One region of the Paenibacillus sp. ACRSA genome, then DNA from elsewhere that is predicted to be linked to it. Evidence: riboswitches for the same ligand, from Rfam matches in the RefSeq annotation. Region 1 holds a riboswitch; each other region holds the start of a gene.
What was found. A riboswitch is a leader RNA that binds a small molecule or an ion and turns the genes downstream of it on or off. The one in region 1 is predicted to bind cobalamin.
Positions count from the first base shown of each region.

Region 2: it holds a riboswitch for cobalamin, as region 1 does, so the genes downstream of both, nikB (nickel ABC transporter permease) here and MH215_RS09895 (ABC transporter substrate-binding protein) in region 1, are expected to answer to the same signal.
Region 3: it holds a riboswitch for cobalamin, as region 1 does, so the genes downstream of both, cobJ (precorrin-3B C(17)-methyltransferase) here and MH215_RS09895 (ABC transporter substrate-binding protein) in region 1, are expected to answer to the same signal.

Region 1 is NZ_JAKRNP010000003.1:62,327-65,595, reverse strand. Features, by position in the region: gene cbiB (adenosylcobinamide-phosphate synthase CbiB) at 1-230, shown strand, start outside; gene MH215_RS09900 (histidine phosphatase family protein) at 224-868, shown strand; cobalamin riboswitch at 1,028-1,177, shown strand; gene MH215_RS09895 (ABC transporter substrate-binding protein) at 1,454-2,452, shown strand; gene MH215_RS09890 (FecCD family ABC transporter permease) at 2,449-3,269, shown strand, end outside.
Region 2 is NZ_JAKRNP010000010.1:60,986-64,254, reverse strand. Features, by position in the region: gene melA (alpha-glucosidase/alpha-galactosidase) at 1-434, opposite strand, end outside; gene MH215_RS23035 (AraC family transcriptional regulator) at 628-1,470, shown strand; cobalamin riboswitch at 1,545-1,735, shown strand; gene nikB (nickel ABC transporter permease) at 1,912-2,850, shown strand; gene nikC (nickel transporter permease) at 2,851-3,269, shown strand, end outside.
Region 3 is NZ_JAKRNP010000004.1:507,019-510,287, reverse strand. Features, by position in the region: gene cobJ (precorrin-3B C(17)-methyltransferase) at 1-1,478, opposite strand, end outside; cobalamin riboswitch at 1,813-2,002, opposite strand; gene MH215_RS15705 (uroporphyrinogen-III synthase) at 2,244-3,068, opposite strand; gene MH215_RS15700 (GerAB/ArcD/ProY family transporter) at 3,201-3,269, opposite strand, start outside.

The DNA of each region.
Region 1 (3,269 bases):
TTCCCGAGTCTGCCGTTGCAGGTGCGCTCGGGATCAGACTGGGTGGGCATAACGTGTATCATGGGGTCTCGTCTTTTCGTGCATATATGGGAGAACCGACTCGCTTAATGGGTGCAGAGGATATTGTGCGTACGACCCGCCTGATGTTCTGGTCGGCAGGTTCATTTGTCATACTGTGTGTACTTGTTTCACTTGTCGTCTGGTTGGCTGGAGGCACGCTATCATGGTGATTATGAATATGGAGAATACCCTACTTTCTTGTGATCTTATTTTTATCCGTCATGGGACGACATTGTGGAATCAGGAAAAAAGATATCTTGGGCATACGGATATCGGTCTCCTACCAGAAGCGAAACAAGAGCTCGCCCCGCTCGCTGAACTGCTGCGCAACATCGGTTGGAGCAGGCTCTATTCCAGTGATTTACTGCGTTGTCAACAGACCCTCTTAGATATCGCTCCATTGCAGCGAGAACAGGCACATTTAGATGCACGGCTCAGAGAGATTGATTTTGGAGAGTGGGAAGGGAAGACATATGATCAACTGCAACACATTCAACAATATCGAGATTGGATTGATGATCCACAGCACGTCACACCACCCAATGGCGAGTCGTGGCAAGCGTTTACTGCAAGGATTGATTCTTTTCTGAATACTTGCTTGTTGCACAATGCATTGTCCGAACCAGTAACGGTTGATGTACCTCAGATTGGCATCGTTACACATGGTGGTGTAATCCGATATGCGATATCTCGCTTAATCCCTGATCTGAACTTCTGGGATACGCAGGTTATTCCAGGGCAAGCCATTAAGGTTAGACTGGAATACGGGGAGAGCGGCTGGATCGGAAGCCGGATAGCTTTTCCTTGAATCGGCTTGTAAGGTTGTACAATATAACCTATAATCACAACAGACGTGTGACGATGCGTATAGGTCTGATGGGGCTAATTAGTGATTAGGTGCTCAACCATACGCATATAACTAATATGCTCAATTGAATGTTTATATCATAAGCGACCAAGGGTTCCGTATGCATTAGAGTTGCATGGTTATGTGTATTCATACCATGTACGCAAGCGGATGAAATAGGGAAGCTGGTGTAAATCCGGCACGGTCCCGCCACTGTGAATCAGGAATAATCCTGTAAGTCAGGTTACCTGCCCTGGACGTAAAGACCGGTGTTCCTTCGAGGAAAGGACAGCGTTTCGGGCAGTGTTCTGTGTATGAACAGCGCAGGTGATTCATCATGCGTAGAGCACGCCATATGCGAGACGTTATCCCTGATCCTGTTGTAAGGATTGGGGATTTTTATTGTTCCAATATTGGTTCTTCACTCTCCGATAACGTGTAAATGTTGAAGTTCAACCTTATACAGGAACATCAAGACATGGGCATTTAGTTTTTGAGCACGACAGAGGATTAATAGAACAGATAGAGAAGGGGAGAATGAATACAATGAGTATCAAGAATTGGAAAAGCGTAGCGTCCCTGCTTAGTGCAGCGGCTCTGGCACTGGCCTTGGCTGGATGTGGCAATGCAACAACGAATGAGGGGTCAGGAGCATCACAGCAACCTGCACAGGAACAGAGTCAAGAACAGACAACAACGGATCTCAAGACACAATATCCAATTACCGTTACAGATGCAACGGGTGAGACATTCACGTTTGAAAAGGCACCAGCCAAAATTGTATCTGTATCTCCAGCGGAGACAGAGTCATTGTTCGCCCTTGGATTGGACGAGCAGATCGTAGGTGTATCTGATTTTGATGATTACCCTGAAGCAGCTACAACGAAGCCGAAAATGGGCGGCGTATCTAAACCGAATGAAGAGTCCATCATCGCAGCGGATGCAGACATCGTATTCACAGGTATTTCCATGAATGAAGAAGCGGTGAAGAAATTCCGTGACCTGGGGATTGTTATTTTCAAGACTGATCCAAAATCAGTAGATGATGTAGCGAACAACATTGAGACATTTGGTCAAATTACAGATACACAGGAAAAAGCACAAGAGATCGTCGCGAAGATGAAGCAGGATGTAGCCGATGTTACTGAAGCGGTGAAGGCGGTTAAACCGGAAGAGAAGAAGAACGTATATGTTGAATTTTCCCCGGGCTGGACAGTGGGTAAAGGTGAGTTCATGGATGAGTTGATCACACTTGCTGGAGGAAACAACGTTGCTTCTGATTTGCAAGGCTGGAATGAAATTAATGAAGAAAATATCATTGCTGCGAACCCAGATGTAATTCTGTATGCCAATGATGTCATTGATGAGAATTCCAAAACACTGGATCAAATTATCAAAGCTCGTAGCGGCTGGGATCAGATTACTGCGGTAAAAGACGATGCGGTTATCGGTCTAGATGCCAACCTACTTAGCCGTCCAGGACCACGTGTAACAGAAGGTCTGAAAGCCGTAGCTAAAGCGATCTACCCTGATCTGTTCCAATGAGTAAAAAGCTAGCGGTGTACGGGACGGCTGGGATAGGACTACTTGTGTTGACGGTGCTGATCTGCACGGGCATTGGTTCAGTATCCTTGCCTGTCCGTGACATTGCAGGTATTCTGCTGCATCACATTCCGTGGATTGGGGATTGGATTACTCCCGATTGGAGCACAGCAGCAGAACAGATTATATGGAAGGTACGTTTCCCGCGCGTACTGCTTGCCGTGCTCGTGGGTGCCTCTCTAGCAATAGCGGGTGCTGGCTTCCAAGGGGTGCTTCGTAACCCTCTTGCAGATCCGTTTACGTTAGGCGTATCATCTGGTGCATCGGTGGGTGCAGCGTTTCTGATTTTCTTCGGATTACAATATGCATTAATCGGAATCTGGACCTTGCCTTTGGTTGCGTTCCTAACCGGCGTGTTGACGCTATGGTTCGTATTGGCACTGGCTCGTGAGGGTCGAAAAATACCAACTCATAGCCTGATTCTGGCGGGCGTGGTCATGCAAAGTTTCCTAGGGGCAGTTGTCTCCTTCCTATCGACCATGTCGAAACAGACGATTAACGAAATTATATACTGGACGATGGGAAGTCTGGCACTGCGTGGGTGGTCGTATACGGCCATCCTTTTCCCATATTTTCTGCTTGGTCTGATCTTCCTCTGGAGTCGTGCACGCTCGTTAAATGTGCTTGCTCTGGGAGAGCGGCAGGCAGCTCATATTGGAGTAAAGGTGGATGGATTGAAGCTATCGGTGCTGGCGGTTGGCACATTGCTCACGGCAGGAGCTGTATCAGTGTCAGGTGTCATCGGATTTGTAGGACTTGT
Region 2 (3,269 bases), on a different contig from region 1:
TTCAAGAACCAAGCATCTGGGCACACTTCCTGCATATCCCGGGCAAAATCGAGCATCACCGGAATGGTACGCAGGTTACGGAAGATTCCCCCAATGCCAAGCGTGTCTGCAATCGTCTGACGCAATCCATATTTCTTCGGAATTTCAAAATCGGTAATCGTACACGGATCATATCCGCCCACTTGAATTGCATTAATGACATATTTGGCTCCGCGTAGAGCTTCTTTGCGATCCGTATATACTTTCACGCTACAGCGGCTTCCTAGAGAACGTGCCATGCTGGTTAACAAACGCTCCGAATCGCTCAGGCGCTCGGCATCAATATCATACAAAGCCAGCTCGAAATCTTGCAGTGCTTCGGTCATCATAACGTCACCTAGTACATTTTTGACAAAGACGGTGCTTCCTGCACCGAGGAATGTAATTTTGCTCATCTAAAGTTCAGCCTCCCTGAATTTGTTGTACCTTCACTATAGGCTCATTCGAGGAGGATAACTATGGTGCAACCTATCTTAAATATGGCATAATCCCATTTATGGTGTCGCTTACAAAGACAATATGCCGTGTTTACCTGTTATAATATGAACAACGATCATTGGTGCGTATTGACGGAAGGGAGTGCTTGAGATGGGTCGAATCGAGATGAACGTAGTTTCTTTAGACTGGACACAGATGGAGCTGGTACTCCTGTTTTTCGGATGGGAGGACTGTGAGCCATCTCATTATTGGGGGTCGGGTGTACGGGATTCTTACATTATTCATTACATTCATGAAGGGCGAGGCACAGTGCAAATGGAGAACAAGGAATACCATCTCTCCCAGGGACAGGGGTTCCTCATTGTTCCCGATACAATTATCCATTATCAGGCGGATGCCAATGATCCATGGACATATTCGTGGTTTGGGTTCAGAGGTGTACATGCCAAGACATTTATGCAGCGTGCCTATCTAAGTCCAGAACACCCTGTGTTCGAAGCCCAGGACCCTGCATGGTTCAATCAGTTGTATACTGATATGGTTCAGACCTCGTCACGACATGGTGGGGATGTGTTTAGCCAAAGCCTGTTATACCGGTTAATTGCGGAGCTGATTGCTTCTTCCCCCGAGACGGAAGAACAGACCCATCGTCCTGTGTCCACCAAGGAAGAATATATTCGTCAGGCTCTTCAATATATGGAGAACCGATACAGTCAGAAGACTTCCATTCTGGATATCGCTCAATCTGTTGGGCTGGATCGAACATATCTCTCAGGGCTTTTCAAGGAGCGGTATGGCAAGTCACTTCAGACGTTCTTTCTTGAATATCGGATCCACCGCGCGGCTGAGCTGCTGCAAAACCCTGTATTGTCCATTAGTGAGGTAGCCCATTCAGTAGGTTACACCGACCCGTTGTTATTTTCTAAGATGTTCAAGCGGGTAACCGGAGTATCCCCCAAAGCATCAAGATCACAGCCTAATCTAACGATATAAATCGTTTATTTTAATTTCATGTAATAAAAGTTTTGAACATTATTGGCCTGCCAGCTATACTTGTACAGAAACCAATTGAATATGTGGAATTAGGTGCTTTATCGATTCGGATAAAAGCTTAATAGGGAAGTCCGGTGTAATACCGGCGCGGTCCCGCCACTGTAACAGAGGAGTTATACAGCGTATTGCCACTGGTGTAAGCCGGGAAGGTGCTGTCTGACGATGATTCTGGAGCCAGGAGACCTGCCTAATTTAACGACACGTTAGTAACCTACGGGAGATAGGAAGGTGTTTAGAGAAGCATGATTTTTTCTGAAAATCTGTCTATTTAAGGCGTCCTTATCCGGTAACACGGAGAAGGGCGCTTTTTTGATAGACCGGTATAGATTGTACCATTCCATTGCAGAGCGATGGAGCTTGGGGGAGAGGACGTCTGAACGCGTGAGCAGATACATCATTAAAAGATTAGTTCAACTGGTAGCCGTATTGTTCGGCATTACCTTTCTGACTTTCCTGTTAACCTACTTGTCTCCAGGAGACCCGGCGAGGCTAATGCTGATGTCCACGGGGATCACGCCAACCGACGAGTTGGTCAGACAGGTGCGGAGTCAGCTTGGACTCGACCAGCCCTTTTGGATGCGTTATGGGACATGGCTGGGGCAGGTGCTGCAAGGTGATTTTGGTACTTCCTATAAGTATGACCGCCCTGTAGTAGACATATTGTTGTCTCGTCTACCAGCAACACTACGACTAACAGGCAGCGCTATGCTTATCGTCATCGTTATCTCTTTTCCACTGGGGATCCTCTCGGCAATTTATCGGAATAAATGGTTGGATTATGTGATTCGTTTATTCTCTTTTGCTGGGTTGTCCATGCCAAGCTTCTGGCTAGGAATGTTACTGATGCTCGTATTTGGCGTTCAATTGAAGCTGCTGCCAGTGATGGGGAGCACGGGATGGAACAGCCTCATCCTGCCTACCTGTACACTGGCGGTTCCGCTGATTGCACAATACAGCAGGCAGATTCGAGCGGTTATGCTGGATGAAATGTCTCAGGACTATGTGAGCGGAGCGAGATCCAGAGGTGTGAAGGAGAGACAGGTCATTATGCATCATATTTTGCCGAACGCACTCTTGCCGATTGTAACCTTGATGGGCATGTCTACCGGGACATTATTAGGCGGTGCAGCTATTGTAGAGAGTCTGTTTGTGTGGCCAGGCGTAGGTCAGATGGCGGTGGATGCCATTTTCACAAGGGATTACCCGTTGATACAGGGTTACGTCATGTGGATGGCGACGATATATGTCACGCTGAATCTGCTTGTTGATCTATGGACGCATCTGCGGGATCCTCGGATTCGACTGGAAGTGGATGTGTAGATGAGCGAAATGATGCAGGTATTCAAACAAAATCGTTGGTTTACGTTAATTCTAGCCTTAACCGGATGCTGGGTAATTTTAGCGATGATCGCACCGATCTTGGCACCCCATGATCCACTGACAACCAACTTTGCCCATGTGCTGCAACCACCTAGCGCGGAGTATCCCTTGGGTACAGACCAGCTTGGGCGCTGTATTCTGTCACGTCTTCTGTATGGGGCGCGCACATCGTTACTTCTCACCTTTATGATGACGGGTATTGTCTTTGCACTCGGTGTGACGATTGGCATGATATCGGGATTCGCTCGGGGTGTAATAGATACCATATTAATGCGTTTAACAGATACGCTCATGGCTTTTCCAGGGTTGATCTTCGCTATTGCTGTAGTTGGCATGTTGGGACCAGGATTATTCAACAC
Region 3 (3,269 bases), on a different contig from region 1:
ATAAATTTCGCTGCCCGCAGCTCATCTACGAGTCGATCCGGCTCAAAGGTTGGCACTCGCAAAATAATCTGGTGCTCTGGTGTATACTCCAGCTCCCCCTCTTCACTCGCGCACTGTGCGAGCAGTGCCATCTGCACAGCAGTGAACTTCTTGTTGCCGACGCCAGGCGATACGCCAACTTCGAACAGCGGCAGCTTCTGCCCTGGTGCGGGCGCAGTGCGCACCGCCGTAGCGACCGCGGCCTGCGGTGCTTCGCCGCTCACGCCAGGCGCAGCAGGCGCCGCATCCAGCCAGCGGCGAGCGGACTCGCCCGCCAGGGCACCGCCTACCGCGAGCCGCGTTAGCGCTTCCGCCGCTAGCTCAGCGGCGCCCGCTTGCGGCGAAGCAACCGCTAAGCGCGGCGCGGCTTCTGCCGGCGCTGACGCTGGCCGCTCGCCAGCAAGCACGGCGGTGCCGCCGCCAGCCGGGTGCGATGCCTGCGCAGCAGAAGCTCCTGCACCGGCAAGCGGCTGGCTCTGCGGAGCTGGGCCTGTTCCGGCGCTAACGCCGGGCATGGCTGGCTCCGCCTGGGGCTTCGCGGCTTGTGCTTCGCGAGCCGCGTCCACGCCCGCTGCCTCACCGGAGGTGGCAGCGCGGGCTTCTTTTGCGCCGAGCGACCATGGCTCGGCTTCGGTGCGAAGTCGCTCATGAGGTCTGAGCGACTGTTCTGCGGTATTCAGCGTATATTTGCGCTGATACCCACGTGGAGTGACCATGAGCCCTTCGTACATCATGGTCGAGGAGTTACCGATGATCACGGTGGTCAGCATACCGATGTCATGATTAAGCATGTCCTCCAGGGTAGTCATGACAACGTCCTGACGATCCCGGTAAGCGCTTTTGACCAATCCAACTGGAGTCTTGGGATCACGGTAACGAAGCAGCATCTCCTGTGTCTCGACAATTTGACGTGTTCTCCGCCCACTGCGCGGGTTATAGAGTGCAATAACAAAGTCAGCTGATGCCGCTGCCTCAACCCGGCGAATAATCGTATCCCATGGGGTAAGATGGTCACTTAAGCTGATCGTACACGCATCATGCATCACCGGTGCGCCCAGTAGCGATGCACAGGAATTGATAGCCGATACACCTGGGATGATTTCAACAGCAACGCCGCTCCCAGGCTTCCATCCCTGTTCCATCAACACCTCATAGACTAGACCTGCCATACCATATACACCGGCGTCACCACTGGAGATTACCGCAACAATTTTGCCCATTTCGGCTTGTCTAACAGCTTCTTGAGCCCGGCTTACTTCCTCTGTCATCCCCGTCCGCACGATCGCTTGTCCGTTCAACAACGGCCGAATGAGATCGACATACGTGTTGTAGCCGATGATAACCTCGCTCTCCTGGAGCGCCTCCAGTGCACGATTCGTAATATGTTCCATCGCGCCTGGGCCAAATCCGATGACCAGCAACTTACCTTGACCTTGCATCTCTTCTCCTCCTCCATCACCCTGAGTAAACCTATACATTCCATAATTCCGTTCAGCAACTTCTATATAAATAGGCTTCATGAAACAGCATTTTGTTCAAAAATGGACAAGTGCATTCGATCAACAACGATTCATATCTCATTCTCTTAAAATCAAAAAATCCCATCCTACAATCGGATGGGATACGTATGTACGTACACTCAAGAAAACAACCACAAGACGTGAATACAGAGCATCGTCCAGTTGTTGAATACGCCAAATAAAAGGCCTACCAGGCGAACCGTCTGTCCGCCTGTCTCCTGATTATTCGTACACCACTCCTTTCCGCGAAGGGTTTGGTGACACATGTAAGGTAGGTCTCCTGGCTCTGGATCATTAGCTTCTTCTTCTGCCTTCCCCGAATAACGAGTGACATCAACCAAAAAAGAGCTTCACCATTACAGTGGCGGGACCGCTCGGGATTTGCACCCGATTCCCTGTTATCTCTTGCCTGACGCAAGAGCACCTTACTTGTTTTCATATATGAGCATAATGCTGAATAATTTGTTTTTATCATAACATCGCTGCGGAAAAAATGTCCATGTTTAAGATATGAGTGAACCACCTAACTTTCTTCTGTTTTATGGGTATCGATTGGAAGCTGACAACGGGAAAATAGCAAAAATCCTGACCCAAAATGGATCAGGATGACCTGTTCATACAATGAAACACAGTATGATCTATATTCAAACTCGTTTTAGCAAACTTATCTTTGTTGATTGTTGCTTAAGCTTTGTCCACGTGTGCAGCCGCATAGTAACGTCCTAGCTCCACGATCAGGGCACCCATCTTCTCTTCTTCTGGCACAACAAGTGCCTCAATGCCCTCTTCACGCATCGCATTCGCCGTAACTTTACCTACAGAGGCAGGAACGACCCCTTCACGAAAGGCTTGCAGCATCTGCTCTAGCTTCCCCTGGGAAGTGGCATATGCCGTCAAAAAGCGAACTTGGGGTCCACTTGTAAAAGCTACCGCATCAACCTCATGGTTCACAATCTCATTCAATAGCTGTTCTAATTCATGATCCTCTGGAGGGACATGGCGATAAGGTAACACTTGTCGAACCTCTGCACCTTGTTCTTGCAGCCAGTTTACCAGCTTCGGTGCTGTCTCACCATGTAGCTGCAATATCACTTTTTTCCCTGCAAGATCATGTGATTCCAATTCCCGAATTAACCCATCTGTACTGCCATCATCATCCCGAACTAATGGATTCAGCTTCCGCTTGCGAAGTGCATTCACCGTCTTGTATCCACGCGCTGCAATGGATGATTCAGATAAAGAGTCCAATAATTGACCCGCAACTTCCATGTCCTCTGCCATATCAAATAGCGCATCCAAACCCATACCTGTTGTCAGTATAGCCCAATCCGGTGAATCAGAGATCCAAGATACGAGGCCATCACGAATATTCCGATCATCCAAAAACACCGTTCCCTGTGCAGGTCGCACGAGTGGGATTCCACCCATTTTCTCGACGAGCAGGGACATTTCCTTCGATTTGCGTGGTCCTGTAAGTGCTACACGTATGCCTGCCAAATGTTGAGCCATTCAAGTTCCCCCCAGTTCGTTCAGCCGAACGTTCTTCAGTCTGACTACAGTATACAGGGTAGTCCTGTGGAGGGAAACCTTGTTCATGCCATTTGGTTCCTGTTCAGCTATAACGTTTTTTTATGAAAAGGATCAGGAAGGCTGAAGCTCTCCAGCTTGATGATCTGTATTCTCATCCCTTTTCTTCTGATCTTTCGAAGT